DNA from 4 places in the Arthrobacter sp. AIWTK1 genome. Region 3 is predicted to be linked to each of the others. Evidence: predicted binding sites of a transcription regulator. Region 3 holds the regulator's gene; each other region holds the start of a gene.
The links. Region 3 encodes HrcA, which represses chaperone genes, less so after heat shock. Its sites were predicted from a motif close to TTNGCACTCGNNNNNNNCGAGTGCNAA; they were not measured.

Region 1 (5,401 bases), 770 kb from region 3:
GTGATGTACCGCAGCCTGGAGCGGGAACTGGCCCAGCTGGGTGCGGCCGTCAAGCATACAGAGGCAGGCGGGGACCTCCAGCACACGCCCTACGAAGAACTGATGGAACGCCTGGAGCGGCTGGTGGCCGACACCCGGACGCTCAAGACGCTTCCGGAGCGCACGCTTCTCATCGAGAACATGCGCGAGCACGGACTCGGGGAACTGCTTGCCGACCTGGCAGAGCGGGAAGTGCCGGCGGCATCCGTCGCAGCGGAGCTGGAACTTGCCTGGTGGCAGTCGGCCCTTGAAGCGATGATCAGCGGTGACGACTATCTGGCGATGTCCGACGGCGACGCCCTGCGGCAGCTCGAAGCCGAATACCGCTTGGCGGACAATGCCCACATCGCCAGCGGTGCGGCGCGGCTGCGGTGGAAGCTGTCCGAACGGTGGCGCGCCGGCATTGCCGAGAACCCCCGGCAGGCAGACCTGCTCCGGAGCCTCCTGAAGGACGGCCGGGTCACGCTGGCCGCCCTCACGGCGCAGGCCCCGGCCCTGGTTCCCATGCTGGTACCGGTATGGTCGGTGAGCCCCTACCTGATGACCGGACTGCTGCCGGCTGAGCAGAAGTTCGACGCCGTGGTCATCCTCGACGCCGAGGCCACCTCCCTCCAGGCGGTCCTGCCGGCGATCGCCCGGGCCAAACAGGTGATTGCCTTCGGTGACGATAAGATCGCCAGCCCCCGCACCTTCACCGTTGGCGTCGAGCGGCTGGCTGCCGGCGAGACGGCCCACCAGAGCGTCGAGAGTGCCTACACGGCCTTGTCCGCGGTGCTGCCGACCCGGCGGCTGACCTGCGCGTACCGGGCAGTTGACGAGGACCTCGTGCTGCAACTGAGCAAGAGTTTCTACGACGGGCACCTCCACAGGCTCCCCGAGGGTCAGACAGCCACCGGACTGGACCGCGCCCTGCTGGTGGAATACCTGCCGGACGGCACCGGCCTCCCGAGCGCCGACCAGGAAGGCGTTGAATCCGCCGTAGCTGAGGTCAACCGGGTGGTTGAGCTCGTGTTTGAGCACGCCCGCCTGCGGCCAAGGACCTCCCTCGCCGTGGTCACGGCCAGCCTCCGCCACGCCGCCAGGATCGGCGAGGCCATCCGGCTGCAGCTGCCCAACTACCCGCTGCTGGCAAGTTTCTTCACGGCCGGACCGGAATCCTTCCGTGTGGTGGACCTGGAACGTGCCCAGGGCCTGGTCCGCGACCACGTGATCTTCTCCCCGGGTTATGGCCGCACGCCGCACGGCCGCGCGCTCCACAATTTCGGACCGTTGTCCGCTGAAGGCGGCCGGGCGAAATTCGCGCTGGCCATGACCCGTGCGCGGCGTTCCCTGCATGTGCTCAGCTGCTTCAAGCCGGAGGACCTGGATGTCAGCCGCCTCAGCCATGGCGCAGTGGACTTCTATGAGCTGCTGGACCGTGAGATTGCCGGCAACACCGACCTGGGCACCCCCGCGTCGCGCGCCGCAGCCAGCGAGCAGGCACTGGGGGCGGACCCGCTGGTGGCAGACCTCGGTGACAGGCTGCGTGCCCGGGGAGCCAGGGTCTGGCACCAGTACGACGGCGTGCTTGACGTTGCCGCCGCCGCGGACCCGGTGAATTCCATCGGTCACGATGACGCCGAAATCCCCAGGCCCGTGGCCATTGAGTCGGACGGAACTGAGCAATACCGGCGAATGAGCGTCCGGGAACGGAGCAGGCTCCGCCCGCAACTGCTGGAACGCCTTGGCTGGCGCTACATGCCCCTGTGGACCATCGAGGTGTTCACGGATCCGTCCGCCTGCGCTGACCGGATTGGCGGTTACCTCGGGCTGGAGAAGCCCGTTGTCACCGGCTTCTCAACCGCCTCGCAGTCGTTCTTCGAGGACGACGTGGACAACCTGACGCTGAACAGCGCCGACCGCGGCAATAACGGTGCTGATGAGGAAGCCCAAGCGGAGAGCGGCACTCCCGGCGGTGCGGCCCCCCGGGACAACCACTCGGTATCCTTGGAGGAGCGCCGCGCGTCCCGGGACGAGGCCCATGGCGCCGGCAGCGAAGCAGTAGAAGACACCAAGGAATACGGCATGGACACAAACAGCAGCGAAACGGACAGCCAGGACGCTCCCGGGCCCGGGTCGGACGAACCAGCGACGGACAGGTCGCGTCAGCCGGCGGGTGTCGGCGCGGCGTCGGGAGTGCTGCCGAACAAGGCAGCCGAAGATGACCCGAAACGCTGGGGCGATCACGGTTCAGACTACGACCACGATGCCTGGCTGCAGGAGCAGAAACCCCCGCACTGGGGCTGAGGCCAGCACGGCAGGCCCGCACCGCAGGGTTAGCCGGGCGGCCACGTAGGCGGCCCAGGGCGGCCGCCGTGCAGCAAGCCCAGTGCAGCCGGGCGCAGGGCAGCTAGCCCGGTGCCCCCACCAGCACAAAGAAGAGTTTTCCCTGTGTTGAGGCGCCGGCGAGGCGCCGGGCCTGCTCCGGATCCGCTGCGACCACGATGAGACCCTCCGTTTCTCCGGTCCCCAGCCATTGCCCGGTCTGTCCGCCCTGCCCCGAGGTCCAGAGCACGGGCACGGAGGCTGCCAGCACTTCCGATTCGGCTGCCTTGCCGAAGTCCGTTCCGTTGGTCATCACAATATTGACCAGCTGGCCGGGCGCCACGAGCTGGATGGACGAGGGGTCCGCCATCCTCAGCGGCACGGCTGCAGATCCGGGTTCTGTGCCCGCCAGCAGGCCGGGTCCGAGCAATTGCGTGTCGGAGATCAGCTGGCCCTTGCGCAGCGGGGCTGCCAGCTGTTTGCCCTGCAGCGCGGAGACGTCCGTGAAGGCCCCGGCGGGCATCATGCCTGGCGGGACCTTCACGGGCACCACCTCATTGCTTGACAATGCAGCTCCGGCGGGAAGGTCCCGGGCCGAGGCCATCGCTGTGACAGTGTGTGCCGGTGCCGGGGTCAGCTGCTGCACGGCGATGCCGGCGGCAGCACACAGCAGGAGCGCGACGACGAGCCTGCGGTTGCGGTTGAGCCATGAGCTGAGGCGGCGCGCACCTGATGGCCTCGAACGGCCCGGGCGTCCTGTCCTGAAGTTCTGCCGGGGCGATGAGAGTCCGTGATTGCGGAAGATGGAGGGCATACCGTGAGGCTACGAAGTCCGGTGGGGGCGCGGACAGCCCGGCGGGGACCTATGTGGAAAACCAGGACCGGTAGAGCACAGCCATGGTGTCCGCTATTCCGCCGAACGAGGGAACGCCGGGTGCAGCCTCAGTTGGCGGCAGCTGCGGTGGCGGGCGCCGGAGCGGCTGCCGGGGCAGGCGAAACACTGCTGCCCTTGGTATCGCGCGAATCCGTCCGGTAGAAGCCGGAACCCTTGAAGACGACGCCGACGCTGTTGAACTTCTTGCGCAGGGTTCCCTCGCACTCAGGGCAGGAGGTGAGGGAGCTGTCGGTGAACGACTGCACGATCTCGAAGGCGTGGCTGCAGTCCTTGCAGGCATATGCATACGTGGGCACTGGAAATCCTCCTCTGGGACAAACGAGCAGGTCCCGTGCTGCCTGATGGAAATCACTGCCGCGTTCTGCCGGCAGGTCTTGTCCTTTAGCAGTCGCAGGGCCTGAGTGCCAATTCTATCACCCGCTGCGGACGGGTTTCACATCAGCTGTGTGAGTCGCGACGGGGTGACCGCCACCGGGACCTTCCGGTCAAAGGGCTCTGCGGGGATGCTGCCGGCCGGCAGGACTTCGCCGTCAAAGACCACTGCGGCGGCGGGCAGGGGCAGGCCGGCGGCATCCAGCCCCGAGAGGAATTTATCGTAGTAGCCACCGCCCTGGCCGATCCTGTTACCTGACAGGTCCACGGCCGTGGCAGGGACAAAGACTCCGGCCACTTCGCTCATTGCCTCGATGCCGTGCTGTTCCCCCACGGGTTCCTCGATGGGGGCGTAGCTGCTGCGGACGAAGTCAGTTGCGGGCGTCCAGAAGACCCAGGACAGGGTGCGGTCAGGCCCGCAGACCGGCAACAGTACGCGGTGCCCGGTGCCGTGCAGTGCGGCAAGGAGCGGGAGCGTGGGAGGCTCGAATCCCACCCCCAGGTAAGCGGCAAAGGTGCTCCGCTCGCCGGCGGCAACCATGGCGGCCCACTGGAGTCCGTGCCGGGCGATGCCTGCTCCGGCGGCTTCCAGGCCGGCGGGGGAGAAAGCGGCACGCTCGATTCTGTGGGCCGAGCGGATCTCTTCCTTCGATGGCATCCGTGCCGTCCTTTCAGGTCGGGAGCCGTGAACGGAGGCCCCGGTGCGGGGCCGGCGGGGTGGTCCGTGCAATTACCCAATGTTTGGTCCCTGACGCTAGATTAGTCCAGTGACTACCACCAATACTTCTGTCCGCAAGGCTGTCATTCCCGCTGCCGGCCTCGGTACCAGGTTCCTTCCGGCCACCAAGGCCATGCCCAAGGAAATGCTGCCGGTCGTGGACAAGCCCGCCATCCAGTATGTCGTCGAAGAAGCCGTCAGTGTGGGCCTCACCGACATCCTGATGATCACCGGCCGGAACAAGCGCGCCCTCGAAGACCACTTCGACCGGGTCCCTTCGCTGGAGGCCACCCTGGAAGCCAAGGGTGACACCGCCAAGCTCGAAGCCATCCAGGCCGCAAGCAACCTCGGTGACATCCACTACGTGCGCCAGGGCGACCCCATGGGCCTCGGCCACGCGGTGCTGCGCGCGAAGCAGCACGTAGGCTACGAACCCTTTGCGGTTCTGCTTGGCGACGACCTCATCGACGCACGTGACGAACTGCTCAGCAAGATGATCGAAGTGCAGGCCAAGACCGGTGGCTCCGTGGTGGCGCTCATTGAGGTGGAGCCTTCCCAGATCAGCGCCTACGGCTGCGCCGACATCGATGACACCGACATGAACGGCTTCGTGCGGATCAGGAAGCTCGTGGAAAAGCCGGACGCCGCAGAAGCGCCGTCCAACTTGGCCGTGATCGGCCGCTACGTCCTCCACCCCGCGGTCTTCGATGTCCTCGAACGCACCGAACCGGGCAGGGGCGGGGAAATCCAGCTGACGGACGCCCTCCAGGAACTGGCTGCAGGGGAGGGCGAAGGGTACGGCGTATACGGCGTTGTGTTCCGTGGCCGCCGCTACGACACCGGCGACAAGCTCAGCTACCTCAAGGCCTGCGTCCAGCTGGCCTGCGACAGCGACGACCTCGGCCCCGGGCTGCGGGAGTGGCTGCCGGAATTCACCGCCTCCCTGGCCAAGTAACGTCCCATGCGGGGCAGCATCTGGCCGGTGACGCTGGAATGCGGCGACATTGTTCTGCGCCCCATCCGTTACCGTGACCGCAAGGAATGGATGGCGGTCCGGTCCCGCAATTCCGATT
Region 2 (5,401 bases), 800 kb from region 3:
CAGCCAGATGCCGTCCACACCCTCCAGCGGGACTGAGGTGGCGTCGGAGTGGACCACGCTGGCGTGCGGGAAGGGAATCAGGTTCATGGTGGCGCAGGCGGCAGTGGTCTCGTCCATCTCCACGGCGGTAACCCTGATGTCCATGGAGGCCAGTGCCATCGAATCGGCGCCCAGCCCGCAGCCGAGATCCGCCACATGCCCGATCCCGGCGGACGCGAACCGTTCCGCGTGCCGGGCAGCGACGTTGAGGCGGGTGGCCTGCTCCAGCCCGGCAGGCGTGAAGATCATCTGCCGGGCGAACTCGCCGAACTTGGCCTCGGCCTTGGTCCGCAGCCTGGACTGGGTGAGGACGGCCGACACCAGCGCGGGGGAGTGGCCGGCCTTTCGGAGCGACTCGTTGAGCCGGAACGCTTCGTCCTCCCGGTAGGGACCCAGCGACGCCAGCAGCTCCCAGCCTTCGCTGGTCAGGAGCGGGGCGATCAGGTCCTGCAGTGCGTCAGCCATGTCAACAAGCCTAATCGAGGAGCCCGGCACCCGCGGTGCGGCTAGGGTTGGAGGCATGGAAGACAGTGCATTGCCGCAGCCGCCCGTCGACGACCAGGGCAACGACCACCCGCATCACACCGGACCGGCCACATATGCCCGGACCGCGCTGATCGCGGGTTCCGCCGTCGCCGTGGTCTGCCTGGCGCTCCTGGTGATCATCTTCTTCCTTGATTCCTTCAACGCCACGGTGTACTCGGTGGGCGGCAAGAACATCCAGGATGCCACCGACGAGGCACGGGAAATCCGCGAGTCCTACACGGCCGTCCGCACGGGCGGCCTCGTGTTCCTCATCATCTCGGCGGTCACCGCGCTCGCCGCCGCCGTCGTGCTGTACCGGAACCGCAACGTTACGAACGACGACGAGACGGACGACGGCGACGACGTTGATTTTGAGGACCTGGCAGGGCGCTAGCCGTTCACCGGGGACGAAATTCTGGCACTCGCCTTGACCGAGTGCTAACCACTTACATAGAGTCATCATTAGCACTCTCCCTAGGAGGGTGCTAACACATGAAGAACTGCCAGCCACGCTGCTGCCGGCACCGCGACGACGGTTTGCATGCGCAGGCGCAACAGTTTTCCAGTCCATAAATTTGCTGACGTAAAGGAGAGGTCCGAGTGTCGGTCTCTATTAAGCCTCTTGAGGATCGTATTGTTGTCCGCCCGCTCGAAGCAGAGCAGACCACGGCTTCCGGCCTGGTTATCCCGGACTCCGCGCAGGAGAAGCCGCAGGAAGGCGAAGTTGTTGCAGTCGGCCCCGGCCGCTTTGAAGATGGCAACCGCGTTCCGGTCGACGTAGCCGTTGGCGACGTCGTTATTTACTCCAAGTACGGCGGAACCGAAGTCAAGACCGGCGGCACCGAGTACCTCGTGCTGTCCGCCCGCGACGTTCTGGCGATCGTCGTAAAGTAACTCTTGGACCCCCGCGCAGCCGATCCGTCTGATTCATGTCTGACAGGTCAGCGGCGCGGGGTTTCTGTCTTGAAAGGACAAAACCATGGCAAAGCAGCTTGCGTTTAACGACGCTGCCCGCCGGTCGCTTGAAGCCGGCATCGACAAGCTCGCCAACACGGTCAAGGTGACGCTTGGTCCGCGCGGCCGCAACGTCGTGCTGGACAAGAAGTGGGGCGCTCCCACCATCACGAACGACGGCGTGACCATCGCCCGTGAAGTCGAACTGGATGACCCGTACGAAAACCTTGGCGCGCAGCTGGCCAAGGAAGTCGCCACCAAGACCAACGATGTTGCCGGCGACGGCACCACCACCGCCACCGTGCTGGCACAGGCACTGGTCAAGGAAGGCCTGCGCAACGTGGCGGCTGGCGCCGCCCCGGGCCAGATCAAGCGCGGCATCGAAGTTTCCGTCGAAGCCGTTGCGGCACGCCTGCTGGAGAACGCCCGCCCCGTCGAAGGCACCCAGGTTGCGAACGTTGCAGCCATCTCCGCCCAGAGCGATGAGATCGGCGAGCTGCTGGCCGAGGCTTTCGGCAAGGTCGGCAAGGATGGTGTGATCACCATCGAGGAGTCCTCCACCACGCAGACCGAGCTGGTCCTCACCGAAGGCATGCAGTTCGACAAGGGCTACCTGTCCCCGTACTTCGTCACTGACGCGGAACGCCAGGAAGCAGTCCTCGAAGACGCCCTCATCCTGATCAACCAGGGCAAGATCTCCTCGGTCCAGGAATTCCTGCCCCTCCTGGAGAAGGCGCTGCAGAGCTCCAAGCCGCTGTTCATCATCGCCGAGGACGTCGAAGGCGAGGCCCTGTCCACGCTGATCGTCAACCGCATCCGCGGCACCCTGAACGTCGTTGCCGTCAAGGCTCCGGGCTTCGGTGACCGCCGCAAGGCCATGCTGCAGGACATCGCCACCCTCACCGGTGCGCAGGTTGTCTCCCCGGAACTGGGCCTCAGCCTGGATTCCGTTGGCCTCGAGGTGCTGGGCACGGCCCGCCGCATCACGGTGACCAAGGACAACACCACCATCGTTGACGGTGCCGGCACGGCCGAGGACGTAGCGGCACGCGTTGCCCAGCTGCGCGCCGAGCTCACCCGCACCGACTCCGACTGGGACAAGGAAAAGCTCCAGGAACGCCTGGCCAAGCTGGCCGGCGGCATTGGCGTGATCAAGGTTGGCGCAGCCACCGAGGTCGAGCTGAAGGAAAAGAAGCACCGCATCGAGGACGCAGTGTCCTCCACCCGCGCTGCCCTCGAAGAAGGCATCGTTGCCGGTGGCGGTTCGGCCCTCATCCACGCCCTCAAGGCACTGGACGAGGACCCCGCAGTCACCGCTCTCGAAGGCGACGCAGCCTCGGCTGTGGGCATCGTGCGCCGCGCACTGGTCCAGCCGCTGCGCTGGATCGCCCAGAACGCCGGTTTCGACGGCTACGTCGTTACTGCCAAGGTTGCCGAGTCCGCGGTCAACCAGGGCTTCAACGCCAAGACCGGTGAATATGAAGACCTCATTGCCGCCGGCGTCATCGACCCCGTCAAGGTGACGCGCGCAGCTCTCCGCAACGCCGCTTCCATCGCAGCGCTGGTTCTCACCACCGAGACCCTCGTTGTCGAAAAGCCGGCCGACGACGACGAGCACGCAGGCCACAAGCACTAGCTTGCAGCCAACGCCCTCAAGGCCGGCCCGGCCGGGCGGTTCCCAGGAACCGTCCGCGCCGGACCGGCTTTTTCGTGCCCGTTTGCCGTCCGTTGCCGGGTCCTGTGGGGAGCTTGTGCCCCCGGCACCCCCGGCGTACCGTGGCGCTTAAAGGACCGTCGCGCGCAGAGCTGGGACGCGGACCAGCCCGGCGGGGCGGCCGGATCCGCGGGAGGGCATGATGGCAACGTCTGAAGCCGGCCTTGACCAGGGCCGCTCCGCCTTCGAGGAGCATCGCTGGACCGACGCCTTCCAACACCTCCTCGATGCCGACCAGCGCGGCGGCCTCCCCGCGCCGGACCTTGAGCGCCTGGCCACCGTGGAAATCCTGACCGGCAAATCCGACGCCGGAATCGACACCCTCACCCGCGCGCACGAGGAGTACCTCGTCGTCGGCGACGTGGTGGGCGCGGCCCGCTGCGCCGGGTGGATCGGCATACATCTCATGAATTCGGGCCAGCTGGCCCGCAGCACGGGATGGTTCGCCCGCGCCGGACGGCTGGTGGCTGAGCTTAACGAACCCTGCGCACTGGAGGGCCTGCTGCTGATTCCCACGGCACTGGGCATGCTGTTTGGCGGCGACCCCGAAGGCGGCCGCCGGGTGTTCACGGACGCCCTGGCCATCGGGGAGAAGTTCCAGGACCGGGATCTCATTTCTCTTTCGATGCTGGGCACGGGCCAGGCCTGCGTGGCGCTCGGTGACATCAGCACCGGCGTCGGGCTCTTTGACGAGGTGATGGTTGCGGTGACCGCGGGGGAGCTCTCGCCGGTCCCGTCCGGGATCATCTACTGCGCCGTCATCGGGACCTGCCACCTGGCCTTCGATCTGCGCCGTGCCCTGGAGTGGACAGTGGCACTGGACCGGTGGTGTGGCGGACGGCCGGACATGGTCCTTTTCAGCGGCCAGTGCCAGAGCCACCGCGCCGACCTGTACCGGCTGCACGGGGCATGGGATGAGGCCATCAGCGCCGCGAAGGACGCGCAGCGGCTGTCTTCGGCGGGGGATTATCAGGCCCTCTATGGCGGCTACTACCAGCAGGGCGAAGTGGAACGGCTGCGGGGTCAGTTCGCGGCGGCAGAGGAATGCTACCGGCAGGCGGCGCGCAGCGGCTATGAGCCCCAGCCGGGACTCGCGCTGCTCAAGCTAGCCCGTGGCGACATCCCCGCTGCGCAAACCCTCATCCGCAGGACTGCCGACGCTGCCGACCTCGCCACGCGCCGCCACCTGCTCCCGGCGCTCGTGGAAATAGAACTGGCCGCGGGGGACACAGCCGCTGCGCGGCAGGCCGCCGATGAACTGGCGTCCTTGGCACAGGTGTGCGGGATGCCGATGGCGCAGGCTGCCTCCTGCCAGGCCGGCGGCGCCGTCTCACTCGCGGAAGGAGAACCCGCCCGGGCGCTGCCCCTCCTGAGACGGGCTTGGACGCTCTGGCGGGAACTGGGCGTTCCATTTGAGGCGGCACGCAGCTGCACGATGGTGGGCCAGGCCTGCCGTGCAGGCGGCGACGACGATTCCGCAGAGATGGACTTCGAGGCTGCACACGCGGAGTTCCTGGCCCTCGGCGCAGCGCCGGCTGCTGCCTGGGCCGCCTCGCTCCAGCACGCACCGGCTCAGGACGGGCATGCCGGACCGCTGACGCCGCGTGAAGTCGAGGTGCTCCGGCTCGTCGCGGCCGGCAAATCCAACCGAGTGATCGCCGGCGAGCTCTACCTGAGCGAAAAGACGATTGCCCGGCACATCAGCAACATCTTCCTCAAACTCGGGCTGCAGTCCAGGGTCGCTGCCACCAGGTACGCCGTCGATCACGGGCTCACTGCCTGAGGCTGACTGCGTAGAACTACCCAGCGCGTCCGGGGCAAAATGCATCATTCTGCCGACGCGGGGCGCAGTACCGGGGTCCTAGTGTCGAACTATGAACCTTCCCGTCCTGGCCGGCACGTTCTCGACCGTGCTTTTCGCCCTTGGCATTCTTCCGATGCTTCTCAAGGCGGCGCGGACCAAGGACCTGGCGTCCTATAGCCTCAGCAACCTGGTCCTGAGCAATGTGGCCAACGCTGTCCATTCCGTCTACGTTTTCCACCTGCCTGCCGGGCCGATCTGGCTGCTCCACGCGTTGTACGTACTGGCCTCCGCCCTGATGCTCGTGTGGTGGCTGCAATACAGGAACGAACGGCCAGGCGGGGACGCAGGACGGCCTACGACTGACC
Region 3 (5,401 bases):
CGCTCGCCTTTCCATCGGACGATGGAGCGTTCCGACTGCCACGGAATGATGGCGTCGATGCCCAGTTCAGTCGCGGTTTCGGCAGCCAGTTCGTCGCGGTCGCCTTTGGCCAGCGCCTGGACCAGGACCAGGCGGAGGTCCGGGCGCTCCTCGGATTCCAGGGCCGAACACTCCACGGTCAGTTCACCCGGCGCGACGGCGGCGACGGTACCGGAAAGCCGCTTGCCCGCGCCGTCGGCTATGTCAACGGACTCCCCCACGGCGATCCGCTTGACGGTGACCGCGTGCCGGGCCTCGGGACCCTGCAGCACGAAGTGCGAACCGGGAACCTGCTGGTCCAGGGCTCCGGGGGTTGCAAAAAAGACCGGGTTGCTCACCGCTACAGGTTACCGAGCCTGTCCCGGAGCTTTGCGAAGACACCGCCGCTGGCGGCGAGTTTGCCCTCGGTATACTGCTCGCCGCGCAACTTGGCCAGCTGCCGCAGCAGGTCTTCCTGCGCGGCATCAAGCTTCGCCGGGGTTTCCACCTGCAGGTGGACCTTCAGGTCGCCGCGGCCGTAGCCCCGGAGGTGGGTGACGCCAAGCCCGCGCAGGGTGATGATCTCACCCGACTGGGTGCCGCCCTTGACGTCGATTTCCTGCTGCCCGTCGAAGGTGTCCAGGCTGAGCTCGGTGCCAAGGGCGGCGGCGGTCATCGGGATGTTCAGGGTGGCGTGGAGGTCGTCACCGTCACGCACGTATGTGGCGTCGTTGTTGACGCGGATCTCGACGTACAGGTCACCGGAGGGGCCTCCGGCAGGACCGGCCTCGCCCTGGCCGCCCAGCTGGATGCGGGTTCCGGTGGCTACACCGGCGGGTACCTTGACCGTCAGCGAACGGCGGCTGCGGATGCGGCCCTGGCCGTTGCACTCGTTGCAGGGATCCTTGATGACCGTTCCGAAGCCTTCGCAGGAGCCGCAGGGGGCGGCCGTCATGACCTGGCCCAGGATGGAGCGGACGGCCCGCTGGACCTGGCCGCTGCCGCCGCAGATGTCGCAGCGCTCCGGGTGGGCGCCGGGCTGGCAGCACGACCCCTCGCAGGTGGGGCATGTTACGGCGGTGTCGACCTCGAGTTTCTTGTTGACGCCGAATACGGCGTCGCGAAGGTCGATCCGGACGCTGATGAGGGCGTCCTGCCCGCGGCGGACGCGCGAGGCCGGCCCGGAGGAACCGCCGGCGCCGAAGAAGGTGTCGAAGATGTCCTGGAAGGCGAAGCCCTGTCCCGAATAGCCGGTGCCGCCGAAGCCGTTGTCCGTGCCGTTTTCGTTACCGGTGGTGTCGTAGACACGGCGCTTCTGCGGGTCGGACAGTACTTCATAGGCGTGGGTGACAGCCTTGAAGCGGTCCGAGGCGTCCTCACCGGGGTTGACGTCCGGGTGCAGGGTGCGCGCAAGCTTTCGGTAGGCCTTCTTGATCTCTTCGCCCGTCGCTTCGGGTGAGACTCCAAGAACGTCGTAGTGGCTGCTCAAAGTTCGTATCTCTTCCTGGTTGTACTGCCTGTGATGCTGCTGCCGCGTCCCGGAAGCCGGGACTCGGAGGCCTGGTTGGCTGATGACGGACCGGTCATGGTCCAAGGATCCTGGAAAGGTAGCGTGCCACGGCGCGGACCGCGGCCATGGTGGTGGGATAGTCCATCCGGGTGGGCCCGAGGACGCCCACCTTGGCGCTGGAGCCCGGGCCGTAGCCTGTGGCCACCACCGAGGCTTCCGCGAGCCCGTCGTAGGGATTCTCCCGGCCAATGCTGACGGTGACGCCGCGGGGGTCTTGCGCCATTTCACTGAGCAGGCGCAGCATGACCACCTGTTCCTCGAGTGCCTCAAGGACCGGGCCGATGCTCAGCGGGAAGTCAACGTTCGACCGCGCCAGATTGGCGGTACCGGCCATGACCATCCGCTCCTCCCGTGTGCTGCTGGCAAGGGCATCCAGTCCACGGGCCAGCGCCTGCGCGGCCTGCCGGCGCGAGGGTTCACAACCGGCGACGACGGCGGGCAGCGCCTGCGGGAGCAGGCTCAGCGGAGTCCCCGCCAAGCTCTTCAGGAACCGTGCGCGGAGGCCGGCGAGGGCCTCATCGCCGAGTTCCTGACCGACGTCGATGACCCGCTGCTCGACCTTGCCGGTGTCCGCGATCAGTACGAGAAGCACCTGCCGCGGCGCCAGCAGCACGAACTCAATGTGCCGCACCATGGCACGGCTGAGGTGCGGGTACTGCACAACGGCCACCTGGTTGGTCAGCTGCGACAGCAGCCGCACGGTGCGCTCCAGGACATCGTCCAGGTCCTCCGACCCTTCCAGGAGCGTCTGGATGGCTCGGCGTTCAGCCTGCGACAGCGGCTTGACGGCGGATATCTGGTCGACGAAAAGCCTGTAGCCCTTGTCCGTGGGGATTCGACCGGCGCTGGTGTGCGGGGCCGTGATCAGGCCCTCATCTTCCAGCGCCGCCATGTCATTGCGGATGGTGGCACTGGAGACCCCGAGATGGTGCCTTTCCACCAGGGCCTTGGAGCCCACGGGTTCGCGGGAATGGACGTAGTCCTCCACGATGGCCCGCAATACTTCAAGCTTGCGTGGCTCGCTCATTCTCCACCTCCGATCGGCTTTCCCGGGCCCGCGGCCCGGCATTGCGCCAAGCGCATGCCCCGTCACGCGTTAGCACTCGTCATGTCTAAGTGCTAACCAGTCTAATATGAGTCGCCGCGTTGTTAGCATTGGTACCGCTCCGGGCGAAACCCGGACGCGGGACGGGACAAGCAACTCCGCGAAGCCGCGGCCGTCCCGTTTCACTTTTCTCTAGCGCAAGGCTGTGTCTATCCGATGTCGTACCAGAACTGGGGCCCGCAGGACATCACTGCTCCGAAGAAATCCGAGCTGCCCGAGGTGCCGGTGGAACGAGGGATGGTGCTGGAGGACGTACAGTCCGGCTGGGTTGGCGCTGTCACCAGGGTGGAAAAGTCCGGCGGCATGCACGTTGTAGCCCTTGAGGACCGGCGCGGCAAGTCGCGCACGTTCCGTCTCGGCTTCGGGTTCCTCCTGGAGGGCCTGCCGATCCGGCTGATGCCCCCGGCGCCCCGTCCGCAGGCAGCCGCCGCCGCGTCCGCCAGGACCGCCTCCGGTTCCGTGCGTGTGGCAGGCCAGCGCGCGCAGGTGGCCAAGGCCAGCCGCATCTGGGTGGAAGGCAAGCACGACGCCGAACTCGTGGAAAAGGTCTGGGGTGACGACCTCCGGGTGGAGGGCATCGTCGTCGAACCCCTGCACGGCATTGATGATCTCGCCGCGGCGGTAGCCGCGTTCCGCCCCGGCCCGGCCCGGCGGCTTGGCGTGCTGGTGGACCACCTGGTTGCCGATTCCAAGGAGTCCCGGATCGCCGACGCCGTGATGGCCTCCCCCGGCGCCGCCGGCAACGTCCTGATTGTTGGCCACCCGTATGTGGATGTATGGCAGGCCATCAGGCCCGCCGTCCTCGGCATTGACGCGTGGCCGGTCATTCCCCGGGGCATCGACTGGAAGACCGGCATCCTGACGGCCTTCGGATGGCCGCACGAGACCAAGGAGGACATCGGCCTGGGCTGGCAGAAGCTGCTGGGAGCCGTCCGCAGTTACGCGGACCTGGAACCGTCGCTGCTGGGTCGTGTAGAAGAGGTCATCGACTTCCTCACGGTCCCGTAGGGCGGAGCGGACAACGCCGCAGGCCGAGGTACACGCCACGGAAGGCGCCTGTTGAACTCTTCGAATGCACGCCTGACCCAGTATTCTTGATACGGCGGTTGTTGCTGTTCAAGCAGCGCCCGCTTATCCGGGTACCACCGCACCACTGCAATCCGAAGGACGAGACCGTGGCAGAGAACGCACGTGAACAAAGGGACAACCAGGCCGGCCATGGCCAGCCCCAGTATCATGGCGTCCCCGCCAATGCCCTGCCGCTGACGGCCAACGAAGACCGGCAGTGGGCAACCCTCGCGCACTTCGGCGGCATCCTCGGATGCGTCCCGTCCCTTTTGATTTACCTGATTTTCAAGGACCGCGGGCCGTTCACCGCGCAGGAGTCCAAAGAAGCCCTGAATTTCACGCTGCCTCCCACGATCGCCGCGGTCATCTGCAACATCCTGGTGATGCTGCCGGTGGTCGGTAACATCTTCGCAGTGCTGGCCACGCTGATTTGGATCGCTGTGACGTGCTTCTCCGTGGCGGCCGGGATCCACGTGAACCGCGGGCAGCCACACCGCTACGACTACAACCTGCGCTGGATTAAGTAGAACCGGCCAGGCGAAGCGCGCAGCCGGTTCGGCCCGTTAGTCGGGCAGGATCCTTCTGACCACGGCGTCGGCGAGGAGCCTGCCTTTCAGAGTGAGGACGAGCCTGCCCTTGAATGCCAGCGCGGGATCCACCAGGCCGTCCGCGATCAGTCCGGCGACGGCGTGCCGCCCGGACTCTCCCAGCCCGGACACCCCGAGTCCGCTGCTCAGCCTGGCTTCAAGCATGACCCGCTCAACATTCCGCGTTTCGGCGTCGAGCGTCTCCCGGCCCGCCGCCGGAGACGCCCCGCCGGCAAGCCTCCCGGCGTATGCCGTGGGGTGCTTGACGTTCCACCAGCGGACTCCGCCGACGTGTGAGTGCGCGCCCGGGCCGATGCCCCACCAGTCATCGCCGCGCCAATAGGCCAGGTTGTGCCGGCAGGCCTGCTGGGGCGTGCGCGACCAGTTGCTGACCTCATACCAGCCAAGGCCTGCCGCGGTGATGAGTTCGTCGGCGAGTTCGTACTTGGCGGCGTGGTCGTCGTCGTCGATGCCGGGGACTTCGCCGCGGCGGATCTGGGCGGCCAGCTTGGTGCCGTCCTCCACGATCAGGGCGTAGGCGCTGATGTGGTCCGGGCCGTAGGAGAGGGCCGTCTCGAGCGAGTACCGCCAGTCCGCCAGCGACTCCCCCGGCGTTCCATAGATCAGGTCCAGGCTGACGGCGAGTCCGGCGTCCCTGGCCCACTGCACCACTTGCGGCACCCGGCTGGGGGTGTGCGTACGGTCAAGGACCTTCAGGACGTGCGGCACGGCCGACTGCATCCCGAAGGAAACACGGGTAAAGCCGGCATCCGCGAGCAGCTGCAGCGACTCGGGCGTGACGGAATCGGGGTTGGCTTCGGTGGTGACCTCGGCGCCCGGCTCCAGGCCCCATTCCGCTACTGCCGCGGTGAGGATGCGGGCAAGGTCCTCCGCGGGCAGCAGCGTTGGCGTGCCGCCGCCGAAGAAGACCGTACCCAGCCGGCGCGGGGGCAGTCCGCTGCCTTGCAGCACCTTCGCGGCAAACTCCATCTCGGCAATGGCAGTCGAGGCGTAGGCGTCCTGGGACGCGCCGCCACCGAGTTCGGTGGCGGT
Region 4 (5,401 bases), 1.6 Mb from region 3:
CGGTCCAGCGGCATCTGCGCCATCTTGGCGAAGTCCGCACCCTCGACGGCAGGCTCCAGCTCGAACAAAGCTTCAGAATCAAACACGAGTCCATTCTCGCAGTGCCGGACTCGCAGGAGGCTGGCGGGTGCATTCACGTAGCCGGCACCATCAGAGCCCGCGCCACCCGGGAGCACGTCACACTGCGTAAATGACAGGCGTGTTATTCGCCCGTACCATGGAAAGAGACTTTGACCGGATTAAGTGAGGGATTTTGCCGTGGCCGAACCAGTGCGCGATGACCTGTCACTTGCGGGCACCGGCAGCGAAACCGTGTCCGGCACGGACCCTGCAGCCGCTCCGCGTCCCGGCTCCCGGCTGAGCGAGCGGGACCAGCAGATGCTGGCCTTGGAACGGCAGTGGTGGAAGTACGCCGGGGCCAAGGAACAGGCGATTCGTGAGTTATTCGACCTCTCAGCCACCCACTACTACCAGATCCTCAACACACTGATTGACACTGAGGACGCCCTGGCCCACGACCCCATGCTCGTGAAGAGATTGCGTAGACTACGTACGTCACGCCAACGGGCACGCACGGCGCGCCGTTTGGGCTCCGACGCTTAGACGTCAGGGCCGGGCAACCAGCAAGAACCAGCAAGGACATCGTTTTACCATGACCAAATACGCTCGGGATGAATTCGACAGGGTCCCTGAGGCCTCCTCGCGACAGGGTGTCCACCGTGTCGCCTCCGAGGCTTCCCGGCGCCGGCTGGGACCGATCCTCGCCGTTGGTGTCGCGGCTCTCGCCATCGGACTGGTCGCTTTCCTCTTCCTTCCCAAGCTCGGATTTGCTCCTGCCGGCAGCCCGCTGATGGCGGCGGGGTCCGCCTTGGGCAGCCCTTCGGCTTCCCCCTCCGTCGAGGTGCCGCAGGGCACCGCATCCCCTGGCGCTGAGCCCTGCGCTGAGGCGAGCGTGGCTCCTGCTGCCAGCGAGACGCCTGCCGCAGATAGCCCTTCCGCCACGGTTCCCTCCGCCGAAGCGCAGGCCATGGACAAGACCCAGGCCGTCGCCGTCTATAACGGGACCACCACCGCGGGGTTGGCCGGCCGCGTGAGCAACACCGTCGCCGGGGACGGCTGGACGCTGGGACCGGTGGGCAACTGGGGCGGAATGCCGCAGCAGTCCTCCGTGATCTACTACAGCGGGCCCGAACAGAAAGCGAACGCGGAGGCTCTGGGTGAGCTCCTGAACATCACGTCGCTGGTGGACTCTGCGGAGTTCCAGTTGCCGGTGGTTGTGGTACTGGGCCCCGGTTTCCAGTAGGAATTTTCGGTTACGCCTGAATAACTATTAGGGGCTCGCAGGGCCGGGTCCTGCACCCGGCAAACAGCAATGGCTAAAGTGATTCCGGATGCCGCGCTGCAACGCGGACCGTCCCGTCGGCGCACAATGACGTGGGCCGAGCACAAAGCAACCGGAAAGTGTGGGCAACATGGCATTGGGAACCGTCAAATGGTTCAACGCCGAAAAAGGCTATGGCTTCATCACCGTTGACGGCCCCGGAGACGACGTCTTCGTCCACTGGTCGGCCATCGACGGCGAGGGCTACCGGGCCCTCGACGAAGGGCAGCGAGTGCAGTTCGAGATCGGCGAAGGCGAGAAGGGTCCGCAGGCAGAGAACGTCCGGCCGGCCTGATGCTACCCACCGCGGCAATGCATGCCTCAGGCATCCCCGCCCGCACTGGCCCTGCGCGGCTGAGGTTCACCGCTGCGGTGCTTGTTGCGGCGGGAACGGCGCTCGGGCTGGCCGGCTGCTCCGGCACGTCCGGCAACGCGCGTGTTGATGCCGTCGACGCCGGCGGCGACGGCACGCTGCGGATAGGCCTGATGCTGGACAACACAGGAAAGCAGTCCTTCCTCAACTCGGCCCAGCTTGCCGCGGCCAAACTGGCGGTGCAGGAGATCAATGCCGCCGGGGGCCACAAAGGCCGGCCGGTGGAACTCCTTCCCCAAAAAGTCAGTGAGGACACCACCTCGCTGGCAAAGGAACTCGTGGCGGCCAAGGCTGATGTAGTCATCGGTCCAACTGACTCAAGCCGCGCCCCGGGTGCTATCGACGTCCTGTCGCGGGCCAAAGTGGCCGTCATCTCCCCGGCGAATGCCGCGCACGGCCTCACGCGGTACAAGAGCGGCGGATACTACTTCCGCACGTCGGCAGCAGATGTGGCCCAGGCGCCCGTGCTGGTGAAGCTGGCCAAGGACAACGGGGCCCGGACAATAGCGGTGGTCCACGAGGACGGCATGTACGGCAAGGATGTCTCCGCGGCCGTCGCCGCTGCAGCAAAGGCTGCCGGACTTGGCATTGTGGCGGACTCCGGGTTCGCCGCCGGCCAGGCACACCAGGCCGCGGCAGCCGCCAAGGCCGCAGGGCCGGACTCCGTCATCCTCGTGGCCAGGACCGGCGCGCAGGGCGCCATAGCGGAACTCAACAACGCGGGAGTGGCGGGCAGCAAGCTAATCCTCAGCGACGGCGCCGTCAACCAGTACGGATCCGCTCTGGGGTCCAAGGCGCTCGAGGGTGCGCGCGGAATCCTGCCTGGCGTCTTCCCTTCGGCGCACTTCCAAGGCGAACTGGTAGCGGTTGATCCCGGGCTCAAGGACATGACGTTCGCCGCGGAAACATATGACGCCGTGAACCTGGCCGCTATTGCCGCGACCGCTGCCCAGGACGACGCCGGGCAGTCCATCGCTGCGAAGCTGATCGCGGTCTCCGGGCAGCGCGGCACCGGGGCGGCCGAACCCTGCAGGAACTACCAGGAATGCGCCGATGCCATCAAGGCCGGCAAAGCGGCGGATTACGACGGCGAATCCGGGCCGATCGGCTTTGACTCCAACGGGGACATCACCACCGCCAACTACATGGTGTTCACGTATGCCGCAGATAACAGCGCCCGCATGAGTGGAAGCGAAACTGCGGCCCGGGCCGGCGGCTGATCGCTCCTAGCGTAGTGCGGGCCGCGGAAGGGCCTTTCACCGCAATCTCTGCTTGCACTCTCCCCGGGGGAGTGCTAATTATTGATTTAGCACTCCCACGGACTGACTGCTAAATCAACGCCCGGCTCCGGCCGGCTGCGGAGAGGGGCGGGAAGGACTGGGAGCGAAAGAAATACCTTGCTGGGGTGAGATCCCATCCGCGCGACATACAGAGGCCGCCGGTGAAGGGTCGTCCGTCGCGGGCACCGCAGTGAAGGTTCATTCTTAACGACTGTCCCGAAAGGACTACTGCCGTTATGGCCAAGATCATTGCATTTGATGAAGAGGCACGCCGCGGTCTTGAGCGGGGCCTGAACATCCTCGCCGACGCCGTCAAGGTCACCCTCGGCCCGCGTGGACGCAACGTCGTCCTCGAAAAGAAGTGGGGCGCCCCCACGATCACCAACGATGGTGTGTCCATCGCCAAGGAGATCGAGCTGGACGATCCCTACGAGAAGATCGGCGCCGAGCTGGTTAAGGAAGTTGCCAAGAAGACGGATGACGTCGCTGGCGACGGCACCACCACGGCGACCGTGCTTGCTCAGGCCCTGGTCAAGGAAGGCCTGCGCAACGTCGCGGCCGGCGCTGATCCGCTGTCCCTGAAGCGCGGCATCGAGAAGGCTGTCGAAGCCGTCACCACCGAGCTGCTTGCCTCCGCCAAGGAAATCGAAACCAAGGAAGAGATCGCCGCCACGGCATCCATCTCCGCCGGTGACGACGAAATCGGCGCACTGATCGCTGAGGCGCTGGACAAGGTCGGCAAGGAAGGCGTCATCACCGTCGAGGAGTCCAACACCTTTGGACTTGAGCTTGAGCTCACCGAAGGCATGCGCTTCGACAAGGGCTACATCTCCGCCTACTTCGTCACCGACGCCGAGCGCCAGGAAACGGTCCTCGAAGACCCGTACATCCTGATCGTCAACTCCAAGATCTCCAACGTCAAGGAACTGGTTGCTGTCCTCGAGAAGGTCATGCAGTCCAACAAGCCGCTGCTGATCATCGCCGAAGACATCGAGGGCGAGGCCCTGGCCACCCTGATCGTCAACAAGATCCGTGGCACCTTCAAGTCCGTCGCCGTCAAGGCTCCGGGCTTCGGCGACCGCCGCAAGGCGCAGCTCGCTGACATTGCCATCCTCACCGGCGGCCAGGTCATCTCCGAGGAAGTCGGCCTCAAGCTTGAGACCGCAGGCCTCGAACTCCTGGGCAGGGCACGCAAGGTTGTTGTCACCAAGGATGAGACCACCATCGTCGAGGGTGCAGGCGACGCCGACCAGATCGCCGGCCGCGTTTCCCAGATCCGTGCCGAGATCGAGAACTCCGATTCCGACTACGACCGCGAGAAGCTGCAGGAACGCCTGGCCAAGCTGGCCGGCGGCGTTGCAGTCATCAAGGCCGGTGCCGCTACCGAAGTTGAGCTCAAGGAACGCAAGCACCGCATCGAGGACGCTGTCCGCAATGCGAAGGCTGCCGTTGAAGAAGGCATCGTTGCCGGTGGTGGCGTGGCCCTGATCCAGGCCGGCGCCAAGGCATTCGCCAACCTGCAGCTCGAAGGCGACGAAGCAACGGGCGCCAACATCGTCCGCGTTGCCATCGACGCACCGCTGAAGCAGATTGCCTTCAACGCCGGCCTCGAGCCCGGCGTTGTTGTGGACAAGGTCCGCGGCCTGCCCGCAGGCCACGGCCTGAACGCCGCAACCGGACAGTACGTTGACCTTCTGGCTGCCGGCATCAACGACCCCGTCAAGGTGACGCGCTCTGCACTGCAGAACGCTGCCTCCATCGCGGGCCTGTTCCTCACCACCGAGGCCGTAGTGGCCGACAAGCCGGAGAAGAACGCTCCGGCCATGGGCGGCGGCGACGACATGGGCGGCATGGGCGGCATGGGCGGTTTCTAACCTGCCCGCCCGCACCTAGCGCACCACAATAAAAGTGCGGCTCCCTCGCTTCGAGGGAGCCGCACTTTTGTTTATGGCAGCTAAGGCTTCGGAAACCTCGTGGTGATCATTTGCGCGCCGAGGCAAGCATGTCCTCGACTTCCTTCTTGAAGTCCTCGGCGGCTGCGGACGGCGTCTTGCGGTCATAGAGTACTTCGTCGGTATACCGCTTGATGACGTTCTGCACGCTCCCCGAACCGACGGGAGGGACAGGGGGCGCCTCGGCCATGTCCGGCTTGATGTCCTGGAGGAAATTGACCACTGTCGAGTCCGCGGGCTTCAGCTTCGACGTAATGGTCGTCAGTATTTCAGAGTTGGCAGGGACGCCGCGGTCGGTCATCAGGATCTCTCCCGCCTCCGGGCTGTTTGCCAGGTAATTGATGAACGTTGCGGCTGCCTCCGGGTTCTTGGACCTCGAAGAGGCGGACCAGAACATTGACGGCTTGTAGTACAT

Region 1: a site for HrcA is predicted at 3,620-3,646, ahead of AC1MDG_RS14700 (FmdB family zinc ribbon protein). Genes of this name have one in related genera too.
Region 2: a site for HrcA is predicted at 980-1,006, ahead of groES (co-chaperone GroES). Genes of this name have one in related genera too.
Region 4: a site for HrcA is predicted at 3,061-3,087, ahead of groL (chaperonin GroEL). Genes of this name have one in related genera too.

What each region holds. Positions count from the first base shown of each region.
Region 1 covers NZ_CM155287.1:3,215,828-3,221,228, reverse strand. The annotation lists gene AC1MDG_RS14710 (AAA family ATPase) at 1-2,325, shown strand, start outside; gene cpaB (Flp pilus assembly protein CpaB) at 2,429-3,157, opposite strand; gene AC1MDG_RS14700 (FmdB family zinc ribbon protein) at 3,286-3,534, opposite strand; gene AC1MDG_RS14695 (5-formyltetrahydrofolate cyclo-ligase) at 3,672-4,268, opposite strand; gene galU (UTP--glucose-1-phosphate uridylyltransferase GalU) at 4,378-5,283, shown strand; gene AC1MDG_RS14685 (GNAT family N-acetyltransferase) at 5,290-5,401, shown strand, end outside.
Region 2 covers NZ_CM155287.1:3,245,735-3,251,135, reverse strand. The annotation lists gene AC1MDG_RS14830 (class I SAM-dependent methyltransferase) at 1-504, opposite strand, end outside; gene AC1MDG_RS14825 (hypothetical protein) at 560-958, shown strand; gene groES (co-chaperone GroES) at 1,165-1,458, shown strand; gene groL (chaperonin GroEL) at 1,544-3,154, shown strand; gene AC1MDG_RS14810 (helix-turn-helix transcriptional regulator) at 3,375-5,015, shown strand; gene AC1MDG_RS14805 (hypothetical protein) at 5,107-5,401, shown strand, end outside.
Region 3 covers NZ_CM155287.1:2,442,594-2,447,994, forward strand. The annotation lists gene AC1MDG_RS11155 (16S rRNA (uracil(1498)-N(3))-methyltransferase) at 1-377, opposite strand, end outside; gene dnaJ (molecular chaperone DnaJ) at 380-1,507, opposite strand; gene hrcA (heat-inducible transcriptional repressor HrcA) at 1,602-2,615, opposite strand; gene AC1MDG_RS11170 (DUF3097 family protein) at 2,850-3,701, shown strand; gene AC1MDG_RS11175 (DUF4870 domain-containing protein) at 3,869-4,288, shown strand; gene hemW (radical SAM family heme chaperone HemW) at 4,325-5,401, opposite strand, start outside.
Region 4 covers NZ_CM155287.1:850,959-856,359, forward strand. The annotation lists gene AC1MDG_RS03995 (uracil-DNA glycosylase) at 1-86, opposite strand, end outside; gene AC1MDG_RS04000 (DUF3263 domain-containing protein) at 313-603, shown strand; gene AC1MDG_RS04005 (LytR C-terminal domain-containing protein) at 653-1,303, shown strand; gene AC1MDG_RS04010 (cold-shock protein) at 1,473-1,676, shown strand; gene AC1MDG_RS04015 (ABC transporter substrate-binding protein) at 1,694-2,974, shown strand; gene groL (chaperonin GroEL) at 3,271-4,908, shown strand; gene AC1MDG_RS04025 (ABC transporter substrate-binding protein) at 5,015-5,401, opposite strand, start outside.